Variovorax paradoxus: one gene and its partner. The protein of the gene in region 1 interacts with the protein of each later gene in a pairwise test. Links are inferred from orthologs where the notes say so. Each region holds a gene or a part of one and is shown in the gene's direction. Other genes may lie near its edges.

What was found.
Region 2: the proteins of ruvA (region 1) and ruvC interact in binary tests that used the Escherichia coli proteins (3 or more experiments, as listed by UniProt). The link is inferred for Variovorax paradoxus from one-to-one orthologs.

The regions. Positions count from the first base shown.
Region 1 is NZ_CP123990.1:5,125,922-5,128,967, forward strand. What follows is about bases 234-2,967. They hold ruvA (Holliday junction branch migration protein RuvA), read left to right. Parts: upstream 234-1,181; coding sequence 1,182-1,754; downstream 1,755-2,967. Other genes in these bases: QHG62_RS24515 (PhoH family protein), read right to left, coding at 234-1,012; QHG62_RS24525 (YdeI/OmpD-associated family protein), read right to left, coding at 1,771-2,358; QHG62_RS24530 (phosphatidate cytidylyltransferase), read right to left, coding at 2,394-2,967. In the rest of the region: rRNA maturation RNase YbeY, read right to left, coding at 1-63; more of QHG62_RS24515, read right to left, coding at 65-233; more of QHG62_RS24530, read right to left, coding at 2,968-3,046. UniProt on the Escherichia coli protein: The RuvA-RuvB-RuvC complex processes Holliday junction (HJ) DNA during genetic recombination and DNA repair.
Region 2 is NZ_CP123990.1:4,764,910-4,768,155, reverse strand. The notes cover bases 111-3,044. They hold ruvC (crossover junction endodeoxyribonuclease RuvC), read left to right. Parts: upstream 111-1,270; coding sequence 1,271-1,819; downstream 1,820-3,044. Other genes in these bases: lpxC (UDP-3-O-acyl-N-acetylglucosamine deacetylase), read right to left, coding at 2,057-2,980; QHG62_RS22905 (hypothetical protein), read right to left, coding at 1,847-2,023; QHG62_RS22915 (phosphatidate cytidylyltransferase), read left to right, coding at 278-1,267; QHG62_RS22920 (1-acyl-sn-glycerol-3-phosphate acyltransferase), read left to right, coding at 111-264. Outside these bases: more of QHG62_RS22920, read left to right, coding at 1-110; cell division protein FtsZ, read right to left, coding at 3,184-3,246.

The DNA.
Region 1 (3,046 bases):
ACGCTCGATGCCCTTGAAGCCTGGCGCGAACTGCAGCGAAAGCGAAAGCTGGGCCAGCGCCATATCAATGCGACCCCGCGCGCTTGCGCTGGCCGTCGTAGGCATCGACGATCTTGGCGACCAGCGGGTGCCGCACCACGTCCGAACTGGTGAAGTGCGTGATCGCAATGCCGCTCACGCGCCGCAACACGCGCTCGGCGTCGATCAGTCCGCTCAGCTGCTGCTTGGGCAGGTCGATCTGGCTCACGTCGCCCGTGACCACCGCCTTGGCGCCGAAGCCAATGCGCGTAAGAAACATCTTCATCTGCTCGACCGTGGTGTTCTGCGCTTCATCCAGGATGACGAAGGCATTGTTCAGCGTGCGCCCGCGCATGAAGGCCAATGGCGCAATTTCGAGTGCGTTGCGTTCGAAAGCCTTCTGCACCTTTTCATAGCCCATCAGGTCGTACAGCGCGTCGTACAGCGGACGCAGGTAAGGGTCGACCTTCTGCGTCAGGTCGCCCGGCAAGAAGCCGAGCCGCTCGCCGGCTTCCACCGCCGGTCGCGTGAGCACGATGCGCTGCACAGCCGCGCGCTCCAGCGCATCGACCGCGCAGGCCACCGCCAGGTAGGTCTTGCCGGTGCCGGCCGGGCCGATGCCGAAGGTGATGTCGTGCTTGGCGATGTTGTCCAGGTACAGCGCCTGGGTGGGCGTGCGCGCGCGCAGGTCGGCGCGGCGCGTGACGAGCATGGCCGCGTCCTCGTCGCCGTCGATCATGGAGCCGTCGCCCGCCAGCGTGAGCTGCACCACGGCCGGGTCGATCGGGCGCTGGGCAATTTCGTACAGCGCCTGCAGCACGTCCATCGCCCGTTGCGCGGAAGCCTTGGGGCCGTCGACCTTGAACTGCTCGTGGCGGTGCGCGATCTTCACGCCCAAGGCCTCTTCGATGCGCCGCAGGTGCGCGTCCAGCGGCCCGCACAGGTGGCCGAGGCGCGAGTTGTTCGGTGGGGCAAAAGTGTGTCGCAGAATCACGCGGTATCCATTTCCATCTTTTTGGCAGCCCTATGCAAGACCAGCCATGCTCGAAAAAACGCAATCCAAAGCGGGGAACACCGCGGAACCGGCTTTGCCGGGCCGCCGGTGTTGCCCCCTCGAGGGGGGAGGCGGCTACACGAAGTGAGCAAGCAACGGGGGTGGGCCAATGATAGGCAAACTCACCGGCATCCTGGCCGAGCGCAACCCACCGCAGGTGGTGGTGGACTGCAACGGCGTCGGTTACGAGGTCGATGTGCCGATGAGCACGTTCTACAACCTGCCCGGCACCGGAGAGCGCGTTTCGCTGCTCACGCACTTCGTGGTGCGCGAGGACGCGCAGATTCTCTACGGTTTCGGCACCGCCGAGGAGCGTGCGGCTTTTCGGCAACTCATCAAGATCACCGGCGTGGGGCCGCGCACGGCGCTCGGCCTGCTTTCGGGCATGAGCGTGGGCGAGCTGTCGCAGGCCATCACCACGCAGGAGCTCGGCCGGCTCGTCAAGATTCCGGGCATCGGCAAGAAAACCGCCGAGCGGCTGCTGCTGGAACTCAAGGGCAAGCTGGGCGCCGACATCGGCCTGCCCGCGCATGCGGCCTCCGACGCGCAGGCCGACATCCTTCAGGCGCTCATTGCGCTGGGCTACAGCGACAAGGAAGCCGCGCTGGCGCTGAAGGCACTGCCAAAGGATGCGACAGTGAGCGAGGGCATCAAGCTGGCGCTGAAGGCGTTGGCGAAGTAGGGCGCCGGACCCCCGCTCAGGGGTGGATCTTCTCGCCCTTGGCGAGCATTTCAACGAATTGCGCAATACGCCGCGCCCGGGTCTCGGGCTTCTTTGCGCCCTGCGTGCGGAACAGCACCGAATAGCGGTTGCGTGAATCGAGCTTGGCAAAGAAGGCTGCGGCCTTGGGATTCGCATCGAGGGCCGTCTGCAGGTCGGACGGCACGGTGGCGACGCTCTGGGCGTCGTAGGCCGCATCCCAGCGGCCGTCGGCCCGGGCGCGGTCGACCTCGGCCAGGCCGGCAGGCTGCATGCGGCCTTCCCCGATCAGCTTCAGTGCCTTGTCGCGGTTGATCTTCGACCAGGTGCTGCGCGGCGTACGCGGGGTGAAGCGCTGCAGAAAGTGCGTGTCGTCTTCCGCCTTGCGCTGCCCGTCGATCCAGCCGTAGCACAGCGCAACTTCGAGGGCCTCGGCGTGGGTGGCCGATGCAATGCCGCTGTCCTTCCTTGCGATTCGCAGCCACACGCCGGCTGCGGCGGCATGGTGGCGCTTGAGCCACCGCTCCCATGACGCGGCGGTGGTGCATTCGACGGGCGTGTCGTGCGGAACGCGCTCGGCCGCCATCGCTTTCTTTGCCCTGGTACTTGCGCGTGCCGTGCTCACGGCACCCACCAGTAGCGCAAGGCGTGAAAGTAGATCGGCGCCGCGAAGATCACCGAGTCGAGCCGGTCGAGCATGCCGCCGTGGCCTTCGATCATCGAGCCCCAGTCTTTCACGCCCCGGTCGCGCTTGATGGCCGACATCACGAGCCCGCCGAAGAAGCCCATGAGGCAGATGGTGAGCGCCATCAGCGCGGCTTGCCACGGATTGAAGGGCGTCGCCCAATAGAGCGCCGCACCCAGCGCGGTGGCGCTGGCGACCCCGCCGACCAGGCCTTCCCAGGTCTTGGAGGGCGAAAGTTCGGGCGCCACCTTGCGCTTGCCGAAGAGCTTGCCCCAGACGTACTGCAGCACGTCGCTGCCCTGCACCACGATCACCAGAAAAGCGATCAGCAGCAGGTTGCGTCCCTCAAAACCGGGAATCTGCAGCGTGAGCAGCGCGGGCACGTGGCTGATGCAGAACACGCAGATCATCAGGCCCCACTGGATCTTGGAGGTGCGCTCCAGAAAGCGCTGCGTGTCGCCGCCCACGGCCGCAAGAATCGGCAGCACCAGAAAGGCGTAGACCGGAATGAAGATCGAATAGAGCCCGTACCACTCGATCCACACCAAAAAGTATTGCACCGGCAGCCCGATGTAGAACGCCGCCGCAA
Region 2 (3,246 bases), 360 kb from region 1 along the record:
CCCGAAGGCACGCGCGGCCACACGGGCGAGCCGCAGAAGTTCAAGTCCGGCCTCTACACACTCGCCACGCTGTTTCCCGAAGTGGTGCTGGTGCCGGCATGGATCGACAACGTGCAGCGCGTCATGCCCAAGGGCGAGATCGTGCCGGTGCCGATCTTGTGCTCGGTCACGTTCGGTGCGCCGATCCGCGTGGAAGAAGGCGAAGAGCGCCGCCCTTTCCTGGATCGCGCGCGTGCCGCGGTGATCGCCTTGCGCGACGTCTGAGCGGAACCTTGCGATGAACCAGTTCCTGCGCAGCCTCACCGCGACTCAGCAAGTCGCGACCCTGTTCCTCATCGTCTTCGGCCTGCTCGTGATTGCAAGCACGGCAGCGCTCTTCCTGAGCTTCAGGGAGCGCCGCAACCCCGTGCACGACGCCGCATGGCAAGCCGAGCTCGCCCACTACCGCAAACTGCTGGGCACTACCTGGTTCATGGTGATCGTGTTCTGGGTCGGCTGGGCCTTGGGCGAAACTGTGGCCACCGTGCTGTTCGCGCTCATTGCGTTCTTCGCGCTGCGCGAGTTCATCACGCTCTCGCCCACACGGCGCGGCGACCACCGCAGCCTCATCCTCGCATTCTTCGTGGTGCTCCCGATCCAGTTCTGGCTCGTCGGCACCGCGCGTTTCGACCTGTTCACCGTGTTCATTCCGGTCTACGTGTTTCTTGCGATTCCCGTGGCAAGCGCACTCGCCAACGATCCGAGCCACTTTCTCGAGCGCAATGCCAAGCTGCAATGGGGCATCATGGTCTGCATCTACGGCATGAGCCATGTGCCGGCGCTGCTTCTGCTGAGCTTTCCGGGCTACGAAGGCAAGAGCGCCTTTCTCGTGTTCTTTTTGGTGTTCGTCGTGCAGACCTCGGTGCTGGTGCAGCATGTGATCTCGCGCCGCACGCAACGCAAACCCTTTGCGCCCAACGTCAGCCGCAGCTTCAACTGGACCAGTTGGGGCATAGGCATCGTGGTAGCCAGCTTGGTAGGCGCGTTGTTCTCGTTCATCACGCCCTTCAAGTTCGGCCAGGCGCTTGCGGTGTCGTTCATCGCCTGCATTGCAGGCTCCATGGGCCACCTGGTGATGAAGGCGCTCAAGCGCGACCGCGGCATTCCCAACTGGGGCAAGAAGGGTGTCGGCGTGACTGGTGCCAACGGCCTGCTCGACCGTGTGGACGCACTGTGTTTTGCGGCGCCCATCTTCTTTCATTCGATCCGCTGGTACTTCAACGTCTGACACATGCGCATTCTCGGCATCGACCCCGGCCTTCTCACCACCGGCTTCGGCGTGGTGGACGCGGACGGCCACGCGCTGCGCTACGTGGCAAGCGGCACCATCAGCACACGGCACCTGGGCAGCGGCAACCTGCCGGCCCGCCTCAAGGTGCTGTTCGACGGCATTGCCGAAATCGCAGAGCGCTACCAGCCCGATGCTTCGGCGGTCGAAATCATTTTCGTCAACGTCAATCCGCAGTCGACGCTCCTGCTGGGCCAGGCGCGCGGCGCTTGCGTAACCTCGCTGGTCAACAGCAAGCTCACGGTGGCCGAATACACCGCGCTGCAGATGAAGAAAGCCGTCGCCGGCCACGGCCAGGCCGCCAAGGCGCAAGTGCAGGAAATGGTGAAGCGCCTGCTCGACCTGCCCGGCTTGCCCGGCGCAGACGCGGCCGACGCGCTCGGCATTGCCATCACCCATGCGCAGGTGGGCCGCTCGATGGCGCGGTTGGCCGAGGCGGCCGATCTGTCGAAAACGCATGCCGGCACTTACCGGCAAGGGCGCTCGAGGTAGCAGTGCCGTTTCAGGCCCAGCCTGCTGCTAGGCCACCCGTTCGGCGATCAGCACCGCAAAGAAGCCGAAGGCGGCAAGCAGCGTCCACTTGAGCACGATCCAGCCGAACCGCCGGTACCTGGCCTGCCCCGTTCCGGCATAGAACGCGAAGGACACGCCCGCCACCAGCAACAGCAGCAGAATGGCCCAGCGGAAGACGAGCATTGCCTGGAGGTGAGAAGAAGAAAGAAGAGCCCGCTACCAGGCCCGCGCCACTTCGCCGAAACCGCGCGGTGCGCGCTTTTCGTCTTCGAAGGTCACAACCTCGTAGGCGTCGCTGTTGGCCAGCAGTTCGCGCAGCAACTTGTTGTTGAGCGCATGGCCCGAGCGGAACGCGGTGTAAGCGGCCAACAGCGGCTTGCCGATGATGTACAGGTCGCCCATGGCGTCGAGGATCTTGTGCTTCACGAACTCGTCGTCGTAGCGCAATCCGCCGGCATTGAGCACCTTGGTGTCGTCCATCACGATGGCGTTGTCGAGCCCGCCGCCAAGCGCCAGGCCCTTGCTGCGCATGTATTCGACCTCTTTGGTAAAGCCGAAGGTTCGGGCGCGCGCAATGTCGCGGCTGTAAGAGTCGGAACCCAGGTCGAACTCCACGCGCTGGCCGGTGGAATTGACCACGCGGTGGTCGAAGTCGATCTCGAAGCTCAGCTTGTAGCCGTGGTACGGCTCCAGGCTCGCCCATTTCTCGTTGGCGCCCTCGCCCTCGCGCACCTCGACCTTGCGGGTCACACGAATGAAGCGGCGCGGCGCCTTCTGCAGTTCGATGCCTGCGCTTTGAAGCAGGAACACGAACGACGAGGCCGATCCGTCGAGGATCGGCACTTCGTCGGCCGTGATGTCGATGTAGAGGTTGTCGATGCCCAGGCCTGCACAGGCAGACATCAAATGCTCGACGGTCTGCACCTTGGCCCCGCCGGTCGAAACCGTGGAAGCCAGCCGCGTGTCGGTTACCGCTTCAGCGGTCATGCGGATGTCGACCGGCTCGGGCAGGTCGACGCGCCGGAACACGATGCCCGTGTCCGCCGGCGCCGGGCGCAGCGTGAGCTCCACGCGTTGTCCGCTGTGAAGCCCCACGCCCACGGCGCGGCTGATCGACTTGAGGGTTCTTTGTTGCAGCACGCCCGCAATTTTAGGCGCGCGACGGGCATGGCTGCCTATGCCCCTCGCTATGGCACCGATAGACATAGGTTCTATTTCAAGCGCCCACGATGGACGCAAGGGGCACGAAGCGAACGCAGCGCGTAGAGCCGGCGGAAGTCCCTTTCAGTTCTTCCCCGTGCCCCTTACGAACCTTCGTGCCCTCTGCGTTCGGTGGCCCGGCCTCAGTCAGCTTGACGGCGCAGGAATGCGGGAATCTCGAAGTCGTCCATGCCGCCCGACGACAG